3 regions of the Idiomarina sp. ST20R2A10 genome follow, and region 3 is predicted to be linked to each of the others. Evidence: predicted binding sites of a transcription regulator. Region 3 holds the regulator's gene; each other region holds the start of a gene.
The links. The regulator FliA, encoded in region 3, starts transcription of late flagellar genes. The targets are predictions, from matches to a motif close to CTAAAGNTNNNNNNNNNNNNGCCGATA.
Positions count from the first base shown of each region.

Region 1 (6,856 bases), on a different contig from region 3:
CCATTGAACTGGCCGTTTTAAGGCTGGCCGCTTACGAATTGCGTGAGCGCGTTGATGTACCTTATAAAGTAGCTATCAACGAAGCGATAGAGCTGGCTAAATCTTTCGGTGCCGACGAAAGCCATCGTTTTGTCAACGGCGTACTTGATAAAGCAGTAGATACTTTCCGCCCAACCAGGCAGTAACTTATGCCCCGCGATGAATTTTCGCTCATTAATGAATACTTCACTCATCGCTCCGCAAAACGGGGCGATGTTGCTATGGGCATTGGAGATGACGGAGCCGTTGTCCGGCCAATGCCTGAGCATGACCTGGTCATTGTTACCGATACACTGGTAGAAGGTGTGCATTTTGATACGACCACGCCACCCCGTGCTATTGGTCATAAAAGTGTTGCCGTGAATTTAAGCGACTTAGCGGCTATGGGCGCTCAGCCATGTTGGATTAATCTGGCTTTGACGCTTCCGCGTATGGATGAAGACTGGCTACAGGAATTTAGTGGTGGCCTGGATGAAATTTGCAGTTATTACGATTGTCAGTTAATTGGCGGTGACACAACCAAAGGTCCGCTGACAATAACCATTACGGCTCACGGACAACTACCCTCGGGTAGCGCGATACCGCGTTCCGGTGCCAAGGCGGGCGACTGGATTTATGTCAGCGGCTCTTTAGGCGACGCGGGTTTAGGCTTGCAGGTTACACAAAATAAAGTCAGCACAACCGGTCGTCACTTGCAGCAGGTAATAGAACGCCTGCATTACCCCACCCCCAGAGTTGCTTTGGGCCAAAGTCTGCGAGGCGTCGCAAGTTCCTGCATTGATGTTTCTGATGGTCTGCTGGCCGATTTAAGACATTTAATGACAGAAGCCGGCACTCAGGCGCAACTGCAGCTGGAAAAGCTGCCACTGTCACTGGCGTTAACCGAAACTCTTAAGGTGGATGACGCACTGGCTTTAGCTTTGACTGCCGGAGACGACTACGAGCTTTGCTTTACCTTGCCTGAGGAACATCGGGGCCGTATGGAAACCTTAACCACGCACCTTAAGACCCGACCGGTATGTATTGGTCGCGTAGCGAACGGTGAGCCCGGTGACATTCAGCTGCGCTATAATGGTGAAGACTGGTTGCTGGCTGAGGGTTATAGCAGCTTTAATCACTTTCCGCAGAACGAAGCTACTAAATAAGACGCTTAAGGAGCCGCAAGCCCATGTCTCATGCGAAACTATCATGGTTTAACCCCGTACACTGGCTTGCGTTGGGTTTTGGCTCAGGTCTCGCCCCTAAAGCTCCTGGTACCTTTGGAACCCTTATTGGTATTCCGGTTGTTTTTCTATTAGCTCAACTTAACTGGTGGGAATACCTGCTGGCTCTGGTGGTAATGACGCTGGCCGGTATTTGGATATGTCAGTATACGGCTAAGGCCATGGGAGCCCATGATCATCCCTCAATTGTCTGGGATGAGATAGTTGGCTATGCCGTAGCTATGTTCGCACTGCCTGTAGAGCCTTTTTGGTTGCTGGCGGCCTTTGTGTTGTTTCGCATTTTTGATATCTGGAAACCCGGGCCAATTGGCTGGGCAGATAAAAAACTAAGTGGCGGCAACGGTATTATGATGGATGACGTGCTGGCAGGTATTTTCTCGGCGGTATTACTGCATTTAGGCTGGTGGTTGTCAGGTCTGCTGGGCTAAAGCAAACCTGACCTTGTCATACTTCAGCTTTTCTTAACAAAGTCATCCACCTGCCGCTCAATACCTGCGGCATCCAGACCCAGTTCGGCACGAACTTCACCTTGCGAACCATGTTTAATAAACTCGTCCGGTAAGCCTATTGTTAACACTTGCGGGCTTGCTTTGTGTTGGGCTACGTATTCGCTCACGGCACTGCCTGCGCCGCCTGCTATGACATTTTCCTCTACAGTTACCAGCACTGAATGGGTTGTCATTAACTGGTCCAGACAAGCTGTGTCCAGAGGTTTTATGAAACGCATATCGACAACGGTGGCATTAAATTTGGCTGCCGCTGCTTCCACTTCCGGCAGCAGGGTACCAAAATTAAGGAAAGCAATATTCTGCCCCTCAGTAAGGGTTTGAGCTTTTCCTATATCAATAACTTTACCCTTACGAAGCTCCAGACCAACACCGGCTCCACGGGGATAACGAACCGCTGCCGGACCTTTGTACTGATACCCGGTGGTTAGCATGTCCAGACACTCTTGTTCATTACTGGGAGCCATTACCACCATGTTAGGTATGCAACGAAGGTAACTTAAGTCAAATGCGCCCTGGTGAGTGGGGCCATCGGCACCGACAATACCGGCACGGTCAATGGCGAAGAGCACATCAAGGTTTTGCAGAGCGACATCGTGAATGAGCTGATCATAACCGCGCTGTAAAAAGGTGGAGTAAATGGCGACAACCGGTTTCAGTCCTGAAATAGCCAGGCCCGCTGCGTAAGTCACACTGTGCTGTTCAGCTATAGCCACGTCAAAGTACTGTTGTGGATATTGCTGTGAAAACGTCACCATGCCAGAGCCTTCACGCATGGCCGGTGTTATTGCCATTAGCGACTTGTCATTACTTGCGGTATCGCACAGCCATTGGCCAAAAATTTCAGAATAGCTGGGAATACCCGGTGCTTTCTCAGGCAGGCTGGACTCTTTGGGATCAAACTTTGGCACGCCATGGTAACCAATAGGATCTTTCTCTGCAGGTCGGTAACCTTTGCCTTTTTGCGTCACAATGTGCAGCAACTGCGGGCCGCCTAAACTGCGCATGTTCGATAACGTATCAACCAGAGTATCAACATCATGGCCGTCTATCGGTCCTATGTAATTGAATCCCAGCTCTTCAAAAATAGTGCCCGGTGCCATCATGCCCTTCATGTGCTCTTCGGCACGGCTGGCAAAATGACGAATATGAGGCAGCGGGCTGAGTAATTTTTTGCTGCCTTCCCGCAGCGAGGTATAAAAACGACCAGATAAAAGGCGGGCGAAATGATGGTTCAGAGCACCAACGTTTTCTGAAATAGACATGTCATTGTCGTTCAGCACCACCAGCATATCTGGTTTTATATCACCAGCATGATTCATGGCTTCAAATGCCATACCGGCGGTCATTGCACCGTCGCCGATAATGGAGACAACTTTTTGTCGTAGACTTTGCCTTTGCGCTGCTACCGCCATGCCTAACGCTGCTGATATAGACGTACTTGAATGCCCGACTGAGAGCACATCGTATTCACTCTCTTCGCGCCAGGGAAAAGGGTGAAGCCCGTCTTTTTGACGAATAGAGTGCAACCGTTGTTTACGCCCGGTCAGAATTTTATGTGGGTAAGCCTGATGGCCAACGTCCCAAACCAGCTTATCTTCTGGTGTGTGATACACATAATGCAGGGCAACCGTAAGCTCTACGGTGCCTAAACCTGACGCGAGGTGGCCGCTGCTTTGGCTCACTGAGGTTAATAAAAACTGTCTAATTTCTGCGCACAGTTGCGGCAATTGCGTCCGCGGTAAACGGCGCAGGTCAGCGGGGGAGTTAATTTTATCAAGTAACGGATATTGTTGAGTCATTCAGTTAGTGGTCCCGCTTTAACAGCAAGTCGGAAAATTGTTCAAGTCTGTCTGTATTGTAAGGGATATCGCTTAACGACTGTAGTGCTTTATGGTGTAAGTTTTGCAGGCGTTGCTGAGCACCTTCTATCCCAAGCAAACGCACGTAAGTTGACTTCTCAGACGCGGTATCTGAACCCTGAGGTTTGCCCAGAGCTTCAGTGTTACCTGTTACGTCGAGGATATCATCCTGTACTTGAAATGCCAGCCCCAGGTAATGAGCGAACTGCTCAAACTTTTTCCGCCATTGTTGTGAATTGTTATTACCGCACAACACACCCATAGTGGCGGCGGCTGTTATCAACGCGCCGGTTTTACTTAAATGCATTTGCTCCAGAGCGTCTTCAGTGAGGATTTTAGCTGTCGCCTGTAAATCTATTGCCTGACCTGCACACATTCCGCGGGCACCGCTGGCTTTAGCCAGTACCTGAACCAATTGCAGCTGTCGTTCACTGGGCAATTGTTCCATACGGTTTTCGGTTAAGACTTCAAAAGCCAGTGTCTGTAGCGCATCTCCGGCTAAAATGGCTGTCGCTTCGTCGTAAGCAATGTGGCAAGTCGGCTGACCACGGCGCAAGTCGTCGTCATCCATTGCTGGCAAGTCGTCGTGAATTAACGAATACGCGTGTATTAATTCCACTGATGCGGCGGCTCTAAGAGCATCGTTTTTATTAGCGCCACAAATATCGGCAACAGTCATCAGCAGGTAAGGGCGAATACGTTTTCCGCCCATTAACACACCGTGCTGCATGGCCTGATTCAGACGCGAATTCAGGGTTAACTGCGCAAGCGTTTGCTTTAAGAAGGTATCGACTTGTTCTCGTGTTGCTGCTGTTAACGAGTTAATCGTCACATCAGTTCTCCATTGCTTTCATCAGTTTCAGATTGCTGCTCGGCCAGCAAGGTTGTCACTTTTTGCTCGGCTTGCTGCAACTGCTGCTGGCTGGAACGTGATAAGGCAATGGCTTGTTCGAATTTCTTCAGCGATTGCTCAAGCGGTAAGTCGCCTTGTTCCAGTTCATTAACCAGCTGTTCTAACTGCTCCAGAGCCTGTTCAAAGGATTGCTGTTTCTGTTCGTCTGCCATAGCTGAGTCTGCCTTAATATCTGTGATGAGCCGCATTGCTAATAGAATGAAAGTTAATTATCCGATAAAGAATCCGGAATGTCAGCCGATGATCTCATTATTCCTGTGTAAGATGAACAGATGTCGCTTGTAAGCGCGACGCGATTGTTTAAGAATGAGCACAGCAGCATAAATGAAAACTCAAATCGGGGAGGAAGGCTGAGTGGATATAGCAACGCTCGTAGGAATTATCGGTGCCGTTGGCTTTGTCATTGTTGCTATGGTTCTGGGTGGGGATATTGGTCTGTTTTTAGATACTCGCTCATTCTTTATCGTATTCGGCGGTTCATTATTTATAACCTTAGCGAACTTTTCTCTAAGCCAGTTTCTGGGTACGGGGAAAGTGGTTGTTAAGGCGTTTTTCTTTAAAATTGAACACCCGCAAGAGCTTATCGACACGGCTGTGGAAATGGCTGATTCGGCGCGTAAAGGTGGCTTTCTGGCACTAGAAGAAGCGGAAATTCCGAATAAGTTTTTTCGTAAAGGCGTAGACATGCTGGTTGATGGCCACGATGCCGAAGTTGTCCGCCAAACCTTGTCAAAAGACATAAAGATGAGTTTTGCCCGCCACGAAGAGGGTGCCCGTGTATTTAAAATACTGAGCGATGTCGCCCCGGCTATGGGTATGATTGGTACCCTGATTGGTCTGGTTGCGATGCTGTCTAATATGGATGACCCGAAAGCGATAGGACCAGCTATGGCCGTTGCTTTGTTAACAACCCTTTATGGTGCCTTTTTAGCCAACGTTATTGCTATTCCTATTGCGAATAAGTTGTTGTTACGAGCCGAACAGGAAAAGCTGAACCGGCAACTGATACTGGATGCTATTTTAGGTATTCAGGACGGTCAGAACCCTCGTGTCATTGAAGGCATTTTACGTAATTACTTAGCTGAATCTAAGCGTATTGGTAACGAGGATGAGGACGAGTAGTTATGGCCTCAGAGAAAGTCAGAGACGAAGAAGAAGAGGACTGCAACTGTCCGCCGCCGGGATTGCCTATGTGGATGGCAACCTTTGCCGATCTCATGACCTTGCTCATGTGCTTCTTTGTGCTGTTATTGGCTTTCTCCGAAATGGACGTGCTGAAATTTAAGCAAATAGCCGGTTCAATGAAATACGCTTTAGGTGTTCAAAATAAAATTGAAGTCAAAGACATTCCTAAGGGTACCAGCGTTATCGCTCAGGAGTTCCGTCCCGGGCGGCCAGAGCCAACGCCCATTGAAACTATCCAGCAGCAGACCGTAGAAATGACGCAGCAGATGCTGGAATTTCAGGAAGGTGAGTCCGACTTTGCCGGAGGTCAGCAAACCGAGCGGGGCGGTCAGGAGTCCGACAGCGCAGACGACCAAAAAGAAGCAGAAGCAGAAAACACTGAGGCTATGACGCAGGTATCTAAGGAGCTTATGCGTCGTATCGAGCGGCAGCTTGAGAATGAGATTAAAGCCGGCACTATTGAGCTTGAGCAGCACGGTCAGCAAATTATTATTCGCATACGTGAACAAGGCTCATTTCCTGAAGGTTCGGCATTTTTACAGCCGCAGTTCCGGCCTATTATTCAGCAGGTTGCCGGGGCACTGAAAGATATTCCGGGTGAGGTCACTATTTCTGGCCACAGTGATAATGAAAAACTGGTATCGGAAATCTACTCATCGGACTGGGATCTTTCCAGTAAGCGAGCGGTTGCGGTTGCAGAAGAAATGCTGAAAGTGGATGACTTTAGCGAAGATCGTCTGGTGGTTATGGGTTACTCGGATACTAAGCCATTGGTGCCGAATAACTCGGAAGAAAACCGCAAGCGAAACCGTCGTGTTGAAATATTGATAATGCAAGGTAAAGCGGCAGAATCTGACCCGGTTGATGTTATCGACTGAGCGCTGGTTTCTGCCGGGCAGGACACGTATAATTGCCCACTTTCCTAAAGACTTGACGATTTTGCTATGAAGTTTGTTGTTCGCCTGCACGCTGAAATTACCATTAAAAGCCGTTCTGTTCGTAAGCGTTACGGTAAAGTACTGACCAATAACCTGCGTAAAATACTGGCTCCGGTTGACGACTCGGTATACGTTAAATGGCTGTGGGATCGCATCGAAGTGTCCGCTGATGGCGACGACTCAAAGGTAC
Region 1 is NZ_JBNIEY010000002.1:203,295-210,150, reverse strand. Features, by position in the region: gene nusB (transcription antitermination factor NusB) at 1-185, shown strand, start outside; gene thiL (thiamine-phosphate kinase) at 189-1,184, shown strand; gene ACP7H9_RS05170 (phosphatidylglycerophosphatase A family protein) at 1,208-1,690, shown strand; gene dxs (1-deoxy-D-xylulose-5-phosphate synthase) at 1,714-3,570, opposite strand; gene ACP7H9_RS05160 (polyprenyl synthetase family protein) at 3,575-4,462, opposite strand; gene ACP7H9_RS05155 (exodeoxyribonuclease VII small subunit) at 4,459-4,695, opposite strand; gene pomA (flagellar motor protein PomA) at 4,898-5,665, shown strand; gene ACP7H9_RS05145 (flagellar motor protein MotB) at 5,668-6,606, shown strand; gene thiI (tRNA uracil 4-sulfurtransferase ThiI) at 6,673-6,856, shown strand, end outside.
Region 1: the regulator FliA is predicted to act here: its motif matches at 4,760-4,786, upstream of pomA (flagellar motor protein PomA).

Region 2 (6,856 bases), on a different contig from region 3:
CAAGGGCAAAAACGACGCTTGGCTTATGTTTATCAGGGTGAGCTGACAGTGAATGGGGAGGCGGCGAAAGAGGGCGAGTTGATCTTGCTTGATCCTGCTGAAACCTTAGATTTTTCCGCTACTGAACATGCGCGCTTTATCTTGTTGGCCGCTAAACCTATTGAAGAACCCATTGCCCAACACGGTCCTTTTGTCATGAATTCGTCGGATCAGATTGAGCAGGCTATTAAGGATTATCAATCAGGTCAGTTAGCCGCTAACCAAAAGCTGAGCTAGCGCAGTTCCAACCCTTCAGTTTGCTCCAGTAACCGCTCATAGCGGTTACTGTGGCTACTGGATAATTGGAGCCCCTCTAAGACTTTAAAGCAATTATCGCATTCTTTCTTAAGCCGAACTCGCTCTCCACCTGGAATTTCTTCAACATAACGGACGGCCGCCTGAATAAAGTTAAGTGCAGCACCACTATTCATTGGCGCGGCCTCCATGGCTTTACGAAACAGCTCCAGTGCACGAATATAGTTGCCTTGCTGATAAGCATCTAAGCCCGCCTTATGAACTTCAAAGAAGTTATCCTGCTGTTTTTGAGCTGCAGCTAAGCGTGCCTGTAAAATTTTAGTGGTATAACTGTCAAGAGTCGGGTTTTCATCCTGATTCGCTGCTAGCGCATTCGCTTTTTCATACTCCCCGACATCCAGTAAAATGGCGATAACGTCAGGTAGTAAGTCTTTATTGATAGGCTGGTTGTGCGCCAGTTTTTCGCCAACAACCTCGTTTAAGCGTTGCTGAGCTTCGCGTAAACGACCATTAAATGAATCAATACGCGATAATAAAATGGATTCCAAATCCTCAAACGAAATATCGGCATGCAACAGATGCTCGTCATAGCGGGCTCGTTGCAGCTCCATTGTTGCTTCCGTCTGATACTTACTGATTTGCTGCGGTGTATCGCTATTTTCGGCCGCATCTAAAATGCTGCGTAAATAGTTGCATAAGTGATGTGCGTTACGAAAAACCGATTTACGAGCTATTTGCAAAACGTTGTTCATGGCTTGCTTGGCAATGTCAAAGTCGCCGTTGTCGCGGGCAATATGGGCCAGTTTGGTTTGCCTTTCAATTGAAAATGGCGCCATGGTGATGGCATCACGGGCGCTTTCCAAAGCGTCTTCCAGCTGCTGTTGTTGAAGGTAACATTCGGTTTTCAGGTCATAAGCTTCAACAGCATTAGGCATGCGCTTAATTAAATGATTAAGAATATTCAGGGCTTCTTCGGGAGAGTTTTGTAATAACCGCGTTTCAGCCAGTTTTAGAAAGACCCAACTGTGAGAGTTTTCCTCAAGTAGTTCTTTAATTGCCGTTTCCGCTTTATCTAATTGACCGGTTTTGTTGTACAACTCAATTTGCAGTTTGCGGCAGTAATTACTGTAGCGGCTGTTAGATTGAATATGTTTCTGGCAAGCACCAATACAGGCTTCATAATCATGATTTGTCAGCGCTTTGAATACGTCCTTTAACCACATGCGACGCTTATAGGCTCGCACAAGACGGGAGCGCAACACTCGATGTGAAAACGGTTTCATCAAGTAATCATCGGGTTGCAGTTCAAGTGCGCTGAGAACCATAGGTCGGGTGTTGTCACCGGTAATAATAAAGAACAGAGTATGCTCTTTCATTAACCCTCGAACTTGCAGTTCCTCTAAAACCTGACGACCATTGCGACCACGCCCAAGGTTATAGTCTACTAACAGAATATCGTGCGGGTTTTTAATGTAAGCGGCAATACCTGCTTCGCCGGTGGTCTTGACTTGTACGTCCTGCGCCCCCAAGTTTAACAGCAAGCCTTTGAGCATGACCTGAAAGGGCTTCTGGTCATCTATTAATAATACGCGTTTATTATTGAGCTCTAAGGTTTTGTCCATTTGCGTCAAACAGTATCCTGATCTTATTCATACCGACAGCATACTGGCTAATTTCAATAATGTTAAGCGGCAACAGAGGCTGATATGAAAGCAATTGCTATTTCCGAACAAAAAGTACACTGGAAGAACCATCCTGAGCTGGACGAGCCACAGGCTAATGAAGTTCAGCTGCGGGTACTGAGCGCCGGGCTTAATCGTGCCGACTTAATGCAAATAGCAGGGAAATACCCACCACCTAAAGGTGCCTCAACTATTCCTGGACTAGAAGTCTGTGGGGTTATAGAAAAAGTAGGTAGCGAAGTCAATGGCTGGCAAACCGGGCAACGTGTCAGCGCGTTATTGGCTGGCGGCGGTTTTGCTGAACAAGTGAATGTTTCTGCTGAACAAATACTGGAGGTGCCTGAAAACTGGAGTAATGCAGAAGCTGCGGGTTGGCTGGAAACTTTTGCCACTGCTTATCTCAATGTGTATCAGCTGGCTGACTTAAAGCCCGGAGAGCGGGTATTAGCTCATGCGGGTGCCAGCGGTGTGGGTTCGTCACTGATCCAGTTGTGCCGGGAAAGTGGTAATGAGCTTACCGCCATAGTGGGTAGTGGAGAGAAATCAGAGTTTTGCCTGAAACTGGGGGCGAAAAATGCGATAAACCGGCACAAACAGAACATTGTTGAAGAAGTTAAAGCTCTTGGCGAAGTCGACGTCATTCTGAATCCTGTCGCTGGTGAGTCTATAGCAAAAGACCAGCAGTATCTGGCACAGGATGGCCGTATTATTTTAATTGGTTTAATGGCTGGCGTGACTGGCGAAGTTGATTTCGGACGTATGCTGATGAAGCGCCAAAAGCTGATTGGCTCAACTCTGCGAGCATTATCACCGGAACGCAAAGGAAAAATTTTACAGGGTTTGTGGCGTGATTTTGGCGATAAGTTTAAAAGCAGCACCATAAAACCTATCATCGATGAGGTTTTTGCCGCTGACGATATTCAGCAAGCACTGGATTATGTTGCAGATAATAAAACTCAGGGTAAGGTGGTTATAACGCTTTCGGAAGAGTAATTCAGGCTGATAGCCAACTGCCGGTGCAGTAAAGAAATGGTGGAGGGGGCAGGATTCGAACCTGCGAAGGCTGAGCCGTCAGATTTACAGTCTGATCCCTTTGGCCACTCGGGAACCCCTCCACTCAAGAGGCGCGTATAATAACAGTCTTAGCTTAGCTGTAAAGAGAAAACTTAAACTTTTAGGACTTTGGCCGATACAGAAGTATCTGTAACCGATTATCCAGAGTCTTAATGAGTCAAGTTTCAGCTGTACAGAATAGTGCTGTCGAAAACCAGGCCGCTCATTTCTTTGAGCAACACGCGAGCGAAGCAGTTAATCACGGCTTCGCGGGCGAGTTTGCTTATTGGGTGTCTGCCTTGGGTGACGACCCGGTTATTTCTGAGCGCCCTGCGCAAGTTAACTGGCAAAGAACCATTGGTGCCGGCAGAACGCGGCCTTTAGATGTAAAGCCAGGCATGGTGCTGGCTAGTGGTGTCTATGCAACAGTTAGTCAGTTGTCAGACTTTAAACTACAGGACGCAACTCATCCTCAGCCGCTTATTCCCGATGCAACGCCTGATCGTTTGCCCCTGGAGCTTCTTCATAACCTGGACTGGCGGGTTCGTCAGCGGCTGGAAAAGAAGAAGCAGCCGCAAACGGACGAAAAAAACGAGTACAAATATAAAGGGCCCGCTGGCCTATACGATGTTCTGCAGAAACTAGGCATTACTCATTAGCGCTTAACTTGATTCTTTTCGGAGAGTTTTGCACAAGCAGTTTCAGCCGCTCTCGCTATGCGGCATAATAGCATTATCATTTCGCTAATTTCCAAAAAACCATGAAGCAACTCCGCCCAGAGGACGAAGACCGTATTGATGCTTTTACTGAGCACCTCTGGCTGCATCATGGCTCCAGCAATAATACTCAAGCCGCGTACCGCAGTGACTTACGCCGTTATTGTGAATATTTGCTATCGCTTAAAAAATCCTTAATGGACACTGATGAAGTGGTGCTGCAGGACTACCTGTTGTGGCGGCGTATGCAAGGCTTATCGCCACGAAGCACCTCGCGATTTTTAAGTTCGACGAAGAAATTCTTCCAGTTTGCTGTAAAACAGCAGTGGGTGGCAGTAGACCCAACAGCACGCCTGAAACGCCCTAAATTACCGCAAAGCATTCCACACTCGTTAAGCGAAGAGGATGTGATTTCTCTATTGGAACAACCGGATACAGAAACTCCCATTGGTCTGCGTGACCGAACTATGCTGGAAGTTCTCTATGCCACCGGATTACGGGTAACCGAACTTATTCGTCTGCAATATGACCAGTTGAGCCGCCAGCAAGGCTTAGTTCGGGTTGTTGGCAAAGGCAACAAAGAACGTTTGGTGCCGTTAGGAGAAGAAGCGCTGGAGTGGCTGGACAATTATTTAAAGCATGGACGTCCGGCAATAACGGATAAAAGCAGCCCCTGGATATTTGTTACGCAACGTGGCTCGTTATTAACACGTCAGGCATTTTGGTACAGATTAAAGCATTACGCCGAAGAAGCCGGCATTTACGCACATTTGTCGCCGCACACTTTACGCCATGCTTTTGCCACGCATTTGCTGAACCATGGCGCCGACTTACGTGTCTTACAGCTACTGTTAGGTCACAGTGATTTATCTACCACACAAATTTATACCCAGGTTGCACGTGAACGTCTGCAGGCCTTACATGCTCAGCATCACCCGCGAGGCTAATTGCATTTTGGCTGGTAACAGGGTAGGGTTCGGACAGTTAATTTAAGAGGTATTTATGCGCAATTTAATGTCTGTAGTTGGATTAGTCGGGCTGGTCGGCGCAAGTTTCAGTGCGCCGGCTATTAGTGCGGAACAAAGTGAAGTCGACACCCAGCACCTGAATAAAATTGGTATTGAAGTGTTGTCCACAGAGCCCGGTGAAATTGACGGCTATGTCCGTGCGGTGACTAATCAGGGCATGTTTTATGTGTCAGATGATGGTGAACGGCTGATTAGCGGCAATGTGTTTGATATAACCGGCAGTGAACCGGAAAACTTAAGTGAAGCGGGTATGGCTAAAGTTCGTCTGAAAATGCTGAAAGGTTTTGAAAACGATATGATCGTGTACCCGGCTGAGGACGAGAAATATCAGGTAACGATTTTTACAGACACTACCTGCGGTTATTGTCAGCGCTTGCACGAAAACATGGACAGCTATCACGCACAGGGCATTACCATAAAATACCTGGCCTTTCCCCGTGGTGGTATGAGTAGCAAAGGCGGGCAGCAGCTACAGACGGTTTGGTGTGCGGATGACAAAAAAGCGGCCATTACCGCCTTTAAAGAAGACGAAAATTACAGTGGCGACTTAAGCTGTTCCAATCCGGTTGCGGAGCACTACCAACTCGGTAAATCGTTTGGGGTAAGCGGTACTCCCGCTATTGTTCTGCCCGACGGTCGTTTAGTGCCGGGAGCGCTACCTGCATCACGTTTAATTGCTGAAATTAAAAAAGGTGAGTCACAGTAATTCATGAGTGATTATGAAATACGTCGTTATCAAGTCGTTGACGATGACTTTTTGCCGCAACAAATACCGCCTTTGTTGCGGCAAATTTATGCCCGCCGGGGTGTCCGTCGTGCTGACGAATTATCTTTGAAAGCCTCCGGTTTACTCCATTTCTCTTCGTTAAGAGATATCGATAAAGCCGTTGAACTGCTGCTAAATGCGTTAAAAAATCAAGAAAAGGTTTGTATTTGCGGTGATTTTGATGCCGACGGCGCAACCAGTTCGGCATTAATGGTGTCGGCCCTGCAGGCCTTTGGTCTGCAGCAAGTGGGTTATCGTGTACCAAATCGAATGACTGACGGCTATGGCCTGTCTGTTGCCATGGTAGAACAACTGGCCGTAGAGAATGTGCAGTTAATTGTGACTGTCGATAACGGTATTGCAGCGCATGACGCCATTGCACTTGCTCGTGAAAAGGGCATACAAGTGCTGGTTACTGACCACCATTTACCACCTGAAGAACTGCCTCCGGCTAATGCGATAGTGAACCCGAATCAGCACGGCTGTGAGTTTCCAAGCAAAAATTTAGCCGGTGTGGGTGTGGCGTTTTATGTTCTGCTTGCGTTGCGCTCAGCGTTACGTGAACAAGGTGTTGAGCCACTACCTAACCTGGCTGACTGGCTGGATCTCGTTGCTCTTGGCACTGTAGCTGATGTTGTGCCGCTGGATTATAACAACCGCGTATTGGTGCAACAGGGTATAGCCCGTATTCGTAAAGGTATGAGCCGCCCAGGAATTAAGGCGTTGCTGGAAGTTGCGAACCGTGATGCCAGTCAGCTGGCTGCCAGCGACTTAGGTTTTGCTCTGGGTCCGAGAATCAATGCTGCAGGCCGTTTAGACGATATTGGGCTGGGAATAGAATGCTTGTTAGCGGGTGAAACCCGGGCGCAGCAGTTAGCGCAGCAACTTAACGATTTAAACCAGCAACGTAAATCAATTGAAACGGAAATGCGCGAGCACGCTGAAAGCGCTGTCGCAAAGTTGCGCTTTGATCAGGGACAGGTGCCTGATTTAGTCACTTTGTATCAGCCGGACTGGCATGCGGGTGTTATCGGTATTGTCGCGGGCAGGGTAAAAGAGCAGGTGAACCGTCCGGTTATTGCGTTAGCCAACGATGACGATGAATTCCTAAAAGGCTCCGCACGTTCGGTCAGTGGTCTGCATATGCGAGACTTACTGGAACGTGTTCATAGTCTTGAGCCGGGCATTATGGAACGTTTCGGGGGACATGCCATGGCCGCCGGCTTAACCATGAAAAAAGAAAATCTGGCGCGCTTTTCTGAACTGGCGGAGCAAGTTGCGTCGGAGTGGTTGTCAGAAGAACAGAAGCAACGTGTG
Region 2 is NZ_JBNIEY010000001.1:576,585-583,440, reverse strand. Features, by position in the region: gene ACP7H9_RS02875 (pirin family protein) at 1-276, shown strand, start outside; gene ACP7H9_RS02870 (tetratricopeptide repeat-containing response regulator) at 273-1,916, opposite strand; gene ACP7H9_RS02865 (NAD(P)H-quinone oxidoreductase) at 2,001-2,969, shown strand; tRNA gene ACP7H9_RS02860 (tRNA-Tyr) at 3,007-3,091, opposite strand; gene ACP7H9_RS02855 (VC2046/SO_2500 family protein) at 3,203-3,688, shown strand; gene xerD (site-specific tyrosine recombinase XerD) at 3,790-4,692, shown strand; gene dsbC (bifunctional protein-disulfide isomerase/oxidoreductase DsbC) at 4,748-5,479, shown strand; gene recJ (single-stranded-DNA-specific exonuclease RecJ) at 5,483-6,856, shown strand, end outside.
Region 2: the regulator FliA is predicted to act here: its motif matches at 3,142-3,168, upstream of ACP7H9_RS02855 (VC2046/SO_2500 family protein).

Region 3 (6,856 bases):
CAAATGGTCAGCAAGTACCTGAAGACATTCGGGTAGCGGATGCCAACTTTATGGTTGCCGAGGCTGAGCGGCTGCTTGATAAAAGCATTTGTTCCTCAGTGTCAGACGTGCCAAAATCGTACTGGAATGAGGCGTTTTCTCGCTGAATTAGCCAATATAATATGAAGCTGTTATCAATCTAGTCAGAAAAGAGATACGCCCGATGGATCAAGCAAGCGGTCTGCGAAGAATGAAACAATCGAAAGTAAAAGTTATTGCGGTAACTGGTGGTAAAGGCGGCGTTGGGAAAACCAACGTGTCGCTGAATATGGCTATCGCAATGGCAAAGCAGGGCAAACGAGTATTAGTGCTGGATGCCGACTTAGGTCTGGCTAACGTCGATGTTATGTTAGGCCTGCGGGTTGAGCGCAACCTTTCTCATGTGTTGAGTGGGCAGTGTGAGCTGGAAGATATTCTGATTGAAGGCCCGGCAGGAATTAAAATTGTTCCGGCAACATCGGGAACGCGTTCTATGGTGGACTTGAGTGAATCTGAGCATGCTGGATTAATAAGAGCCTTCAGCCAGCTTCAGGGAAACTATGACGTATTAATTGTCGATACCGCAGCGGGTATTGGTAATACCGTTGTCAGCTTTGCCAGAGCGTCACAGGATGTTTTATTAGTGGTTTGTGATGAACCCACATCAATTACTGATGCTTATGCACTGATCAAAGTATTGAGCCGGGAGCAAGGCCTGTTTAAATTCAAGGTGGTTGCCAATATGGTAAGAAATCTGCGCGACGGACAAGTATTGTTCAATAAATTGACTAAAGTAACCGATCGGTTTTTAGACGTTGCTTTAGAGCTTGCCGCGATTATACCTTTTGATGACAACTTGCGTTTAGCTGTTAGAAAACAACAACCTATGGTACTGGCTTATCCAAAATCACCAGCCTCTTTAGCGATAAAAGCGTTGGCTAAGAAAGCCATTGACTGGCCTGTTCCGGCTCAAGCCGGCGGGCATTTAGAATTTTTTCTTGAACAATTGATAACTTCTGCCGATAACGAGAGTAAGCGGGATGTTGCCAATGAATAAAGCTGCCGTTTATGCCGCCACTGCTGACAACCGGAATGCCATTATTGAACAGCATACCGGGCTGGTTAAGCGTATTGCACACCATATGATGGCTAGACTTCCAGCCAGTGTGCAAGTGGATGATTTGATCCAGGCGGGCATGATTGGCTTATTAGAAGCTGCGCGTAACTTTGATAACACTAAAGGCGCCAGTTTCGAAACTTTTGCCGGCATTCGCATTCGTGGTGCGATGCTGGACGAAATTCGTCGTGGTGATTGGGCTCCGCGCTCGGTTCATCGTAATCATCGGCGTGTACTGGAAGCCATTCGTCAGGTTGAAAATGAAACCGGACGCGATGCAAAAGACACGGAAGTGGCCGCAAAGCTGAATATGGGTATGGATGAATATCATCATATTTTGCGGGATGTCAGCACGGGACGAATCGTTGGTATTGAAGATCTTGGTGTATCAGAAGATGCTATCATGCCAGAGCAGGTAACGGGTTCAGCTTATGAGCCACAAAGAGATGTTGAGAACGCGGCGTTTCATAAAGCGCTGGTTTCGACAATATCTTCGTTACCAGAACGTGAAGCTTTGGTGCTTTCGTTGTATTATGACGAAGAATTGAATTTAAAAGAGATAGGTGAAGTGCTGAGCGTGAGTGAATCACGAGTCAGTCAAATTCACAGTCAGGCAATGTTGCGACTGAAGTCGCGAATGCAAAATTGGGTTGAATAAACTTTGGTTGTAATCGAGAGCCTCAGTGGAGGGTGCTTTGGATAAAAATATGAAAATTCTCGTTGTGGACGACTTCTCTACAATGAGACGAATCATTAAGAACTTACTTCGTGATCTTGGCTTTACCAATATACAGGAAGCCGATGACGGTAATACCGCATTGCCCATGTTGCAGAACGGTGATTTCGACTTTGTCGTAACCGACTGGAATATGCCGGGTATGCAGGGAATCGACTTGCTGCGTGAAATTCGCAAGGACGATAACCTGGCTCATTTACCTGTGTTAATGGTAACAGCGGAAGCCAAGCGAGAGCAGATCATTATGGCAGCTCAAGCTGGAGTAAATGGTTATATTGTTAAACCATTTACAGCCGTAACGTTGAAAGAAAAGCTCGACAAGATTTTCGAACGAATCAGCTAAAGGGCGAACGACTATGTCTGATAACGCCCATGATATTTCTCTGGAGCAAGCCAAGGAATTAGTAGCCTTGCTTGAAGACGGGAAACAACAGCAGGCTAACCAATTACTGGAAGATGTTTACAACCGTCGTAATGACAAGTTGTTTACCTCTGTAGGCCAGTTAACAAGAGACCTCCACGAAGCGCTCCAGGACTTTCAGGTTGACCCTCGCATTGTGCAAATGACGCAGGATGATCTTCCGGACGCGCAAAATCGTCTGCTGTATGTCATTGAAAAAACTGAAGACGCCGCGAATCGCACGATGGATGCTGTAGAAGCCTGTCTGCCACTTGCAGACGACATGCATCACCGTGTTGAGAAAGTGATGCCGGCCTGGAACCGGTTGATGAGCAATGATATTCAGATAAATGAATTCAAGTCTTTATGTCATGAGGTCGATGACGTACTTAAGCGCTGTGGTGAAAACATGCCTCAAGTGCACGGGTTAATGACTGAAGTGCTTATGGCGCAAGATTTTCAGGATATTACCGGACAAGTTATTCGTCGGGTTATTCAATTGGTTGAAGACGTTGAAAAGAACCTGATTGAATTGCTGAAGATATTTGGTAAAGAAGAAGAACGTCGTAACGCGGAAAAAGCAGGGTCTGCGCCTAAGAAAGATGCAGCCCATGCCGAAGGCCCAATTATCGATGCTGATCAACGCGATGACGTGGTTGGCGGACAAGACGAAGTGGACGATTTGTTGTCCAGTTTAGGTTTCTAGGAGCATCAGTCGCATGAGCTTTGATATGGACGAAGACATTCTGCAGGATTTTTTGATCGAGGCTGGAGAGATCCTCGAGCAACTGTCTGAACAGCTAGTTGAACTGGAAAATGATCCGCAAAACAAAGATCTGTTGAATGCTATTTTCCGTGGCTTTCATACGGTTAAAGGTGGTGCCGGGTTCCTGTCTCTGGGAGCTCTGGTTGATACCTGTCATGGTGCGGAAAACGTATTCGATACCCTGCGTAATGGTCAACGTACGGTCACTTCCGACCTGATGGACGTGATTCTTCAGTCTTTGGATACTATCAATACTCAGTTTGCGCAGGTGCGCGCCAAAGAAGAACCTGAAGCAGCTTCACCGGAGTTGCTGGAATTATTGCATAAGTTGAGTGAACCAGAGTCTGAGGACGAAGCGCCTATAGAGGTTCCAAAAGATGAACCTGCCGAGGAAACAGATCCGGAACCAGAACCTGCAGCAGAAGAAAGCAGCAGCGACAGCATTGATGAAATTCAGGACGATGAGTTTGAAGCGTTGCTGGATGAGTTACACGGTGAAGGCAAAGGTCCCGGAAAAGAAGACAAGCCAGCGGCGTCCAAGCCCAAGGTAAATGAAGACAGTGATGAGATTTCAGATGATGAATTTGAGTCATTGCTGGATGAACTTCATGGGAGCGGCAAAGCGCCTCAAAGTGCTGAGAAAAAACAAGAAAAGCAGAAAGAGCCCGCAAAAGACGACGAAATAACAGACGACGAATTTGAATCCTTGCTGGACGAGTTGCATGGCAGTGGCAAAGCGCCGACGCCGAAAGGTGATAAGCCGGCTAACGAGCCTGCGCCGAAAAAGCCTGAACCCAAAGCGCAGCCAAAACCTGCGGCAAAGCCAGCATCTAAGCCAGAAGCTAAGCCAGAGCCGAAATCAGAGCCTAAAGCGAAACCAGCAGCGGCTCAGCCGGTGGATAAAAAGCCAGCTGCACCAGCGCCAGCTCCAGTTGAGACTACTGTGCGGGTTGATACCAAGCGCTTAGACGAAATTATGAATATGGTCGGTGAGCTGGTACTGGTCAGAAACCGTCTGTTGAGCCTGAGTAATTCTGACGAGTCAGACAGTGCTGAAATGGGCAAAGCTATTTCAAACCTGGATGTTGTCACTGGTGACTTGCAGGGCGCAGTGATGAAAACCCGGATGCAGCCAATTAAGAAAGTATTTGGTCGCTTCCCCCGGGTTGTCCGTGACCTGGCTCGTAGCCTGAAGAAAGAAATCAATCTTGAGATGTACGGTGAAGAAACCGATTTAGATAAGAACTTAGTTGAGGCTCTGGCCGATCCTTTGGTGCATTTGGTTCGTAACTCTGTCGACCATGGTATTGAAATGCCGGATGAGCGTGAAGCGAATGGTAAGTCGCGCTCTGGAACCGTTACTTTGTCGGCGTCTCAGGAAGGCGACCATATTATGCTGTCGATTAAAGACGATGGTGCCGGTATGGACGCTGAAAAACTGAGAGGCATTGCCGTTAAAAAAGGCATTATGGACGCAGACTCCGCTGCACGTTTAAGCGATGAAGATGCTTATAACTTGATTTTCGCGGCAGGTTTCTCGACCAAAGAGCAAGTTTCGGATATTTCCGGTCGTGGTGTTGGCATGGATGTGGTTAAGACCAAAATCAGTCAGCTTAACGGTAGCGTTAAAATTAATTCAGAGTTAGGTAAAGGTACTGAGCTCTTGATTAAAGTGCCACTGACTCTGGCAATATTGCCGACGCTAATGGTCGCCGTAAAAGATCAGACTTTTGCTTTGCCGCTTGCTGTTGTCAGCGAAATTATCGACCTGGATATGAAACGCACTAATACCGTAGACGGACAGTTGACTCTCATTGTACGTAACCGGGCGATTCCGTTGTTCTTCCTGGAAAAATGGCTAGTCCGTAACCATGATGGTTCAAGTCGTAAAGAACAGGGTCATGTAGTGGTTGTGCAAATTGGTAACCAACAAGTTGGCTTTGTGGTGAACGCACTGATTGGTCAGGAAGAAGTGGTTATTAAACCCTTAGATAAGTTACTGCAGGGTACGCCAGGAATGGCCGGAGCAACAATTACCAGCGATGGTGGTATTGCTCTGATAGTTGATGTGCCCAGCATGCTTAAGTATTACGCCAAAAGATAACGGGACAAACCGTTCATGACTGTAAAAGTTCTCGTGGTAGACGACTCGGCGTTTTTCAGACGCCGGGTAACTGAGATTTTAGAAGACAATACCAACATTAAAGTGATTGGTAGTGCGAATAATGGCGAAGAAGCGGTAGAACAAAGCCGAACCCTTAAGCCGGACGTTATTACCATGGACATTGAAATGCCGGTAATGAACGGCATTGATGCTGTAAAAGCCATTATGAGCAGCAATCCTTGTCCTATTTTGATGTTCAGCTCGCTGACTCATGAGGGGGCGACAGCAACGCTGAACGCACTCGAGGCGGGAGCTGCGGACTTTCTGCCGAAGAAGTTTGAAGATATCGCCCGTAACCGCGACGAGGCAGTAAAAACTCTACAGGATCGCGTTATAGCGATTGCTAGGCAGCCGGTAAGCCGAACGTCTGCGCGGCCATCAACACCGCCGCCTGTTGCGAAGCAACCCGAACGTCCGTCAGAGCCCACTACAGCGCTGGATCGTATTCGGCAACGTAATAATGAGCTGCAAAGTCAGCGCGAAAGTGATGCGCGTACAGCGACATCGGCTGGTGCATTAACAATAAACCGGGCTTATCAATTACTGGCGATAGGAACCTCAACCGGTGGCCCTGTCGCATTGCAAAAAATACTCACCCAATTGCCCGGCAATTTTCCTTACCCTATTGTTATGGTTCAACATATGCCTGCGGCTTTTACCAAGGCCTTTTCACAGCGTCTGGATGGTCTGTGTCAGGTGCATGTTAAAGAAGCCGAAGACGGTGATGTGCTAAAAGCCGGAACCGCGTATTTAGCGCCAGGTGGCAAACAGATGATGGTTGAAGGCCGCCCGGGTAGCGCAAGACTAAGAATAAAAGATGACACTAGCGGGCGCATTACTTATAAGCCGAGTGTCGATTTAACCTTTGCCAGCTTATCGAAAACCTATATGGGCAAAGTGCTGGGCGTGATTTTAACCGGCATGGGAGCAGACGGGCGTGATGGCTCACGTATGCTGAAAGACCAGGGCGCGACTATTTGGGCTCAGGATCAGGCCAGCTGCGTTGTATACGGGATGCCACAAGCGGTTGCCCAGGCCGGCATTTCAACCCGCAGTATCAGTCTCGAAGGAATGGCAAAGGCTATTATGAAAGAAGTCGGTTACAGCGGCTTATAGCAGGATGAGTGAATGATCGTATGGACGGTAGCTAATCAAAAAGGCGGGGTCGGCAAGACCACCACAACCGTTGCGCTGGCAGGCCTATTGGCTGAACAGGGTAAGCGAGTCCTTTGTATTGATACTGATCCCCATGCGTCATTAACCTATTATTTTGGCATTGATTCAGAATCGTTGGAGTCCGGCTCCTTCGATGTCTTCAGCGCCGGCAAAGTTGTAACCGCAGATTTGATGCGCCGCAGTATTTTGTCTACCCAGTTTAAGCATCTGAGTGTTATGCCTGCCACTATGGCTCTGGCTACGCTGGATCGTAAACTTGGTACTCAGGACGGCATGGGACTGGTCTTAAAACGTGGCCTGGCAATGATCGCTGACGATTTCGACTATGTGCTTATTGATGTGCCGCCGGTGCTGGGTGTTCTTATGGTCAACGCACTTGCCTGTTGCCAGAGAGTATTGATTCCGGTTCAAACCGAGTTTTTAGCGCTAAAAGGGTTAGAGCGCATGATGCGAACCTTGACACTAGTTCATAAGTCTCG
Region 3 is NZ_JBNIEY010000008.1:28,867-35,722, reverse strand. Features, by position in the region: gene flhF (flagellar biosynthesis protein FlhF) at 1-146, shown strand, start outside; gene ACP7H9_RS11180 (MinD/ParA family protein) at 203-1,075, shown strand; gene ACP7H9_RS11175 (RNA polymerase sigma factor FliA) at 1,068-1,793, shown strand; gene cheY (chemotaxis response regulator CheY) at 1,831-2,214, shown strand; gene ACP7H9_RS11165 (protein phosphatase CheZ) at 2,228-2,977, shown strand; gene ACP7H9_RS11160 (chemotaxis protein CheW) at 2,991-5,141, shown strand; gene ACP7H9_RS11155 (protein-glutamate methylesterase/protein-glutamine glutaminase) at 5,157-6,317, shown strand; gene ACP7H9_RS11150 (ParA family protein) at 6,330-6,856, shown strand, end outside.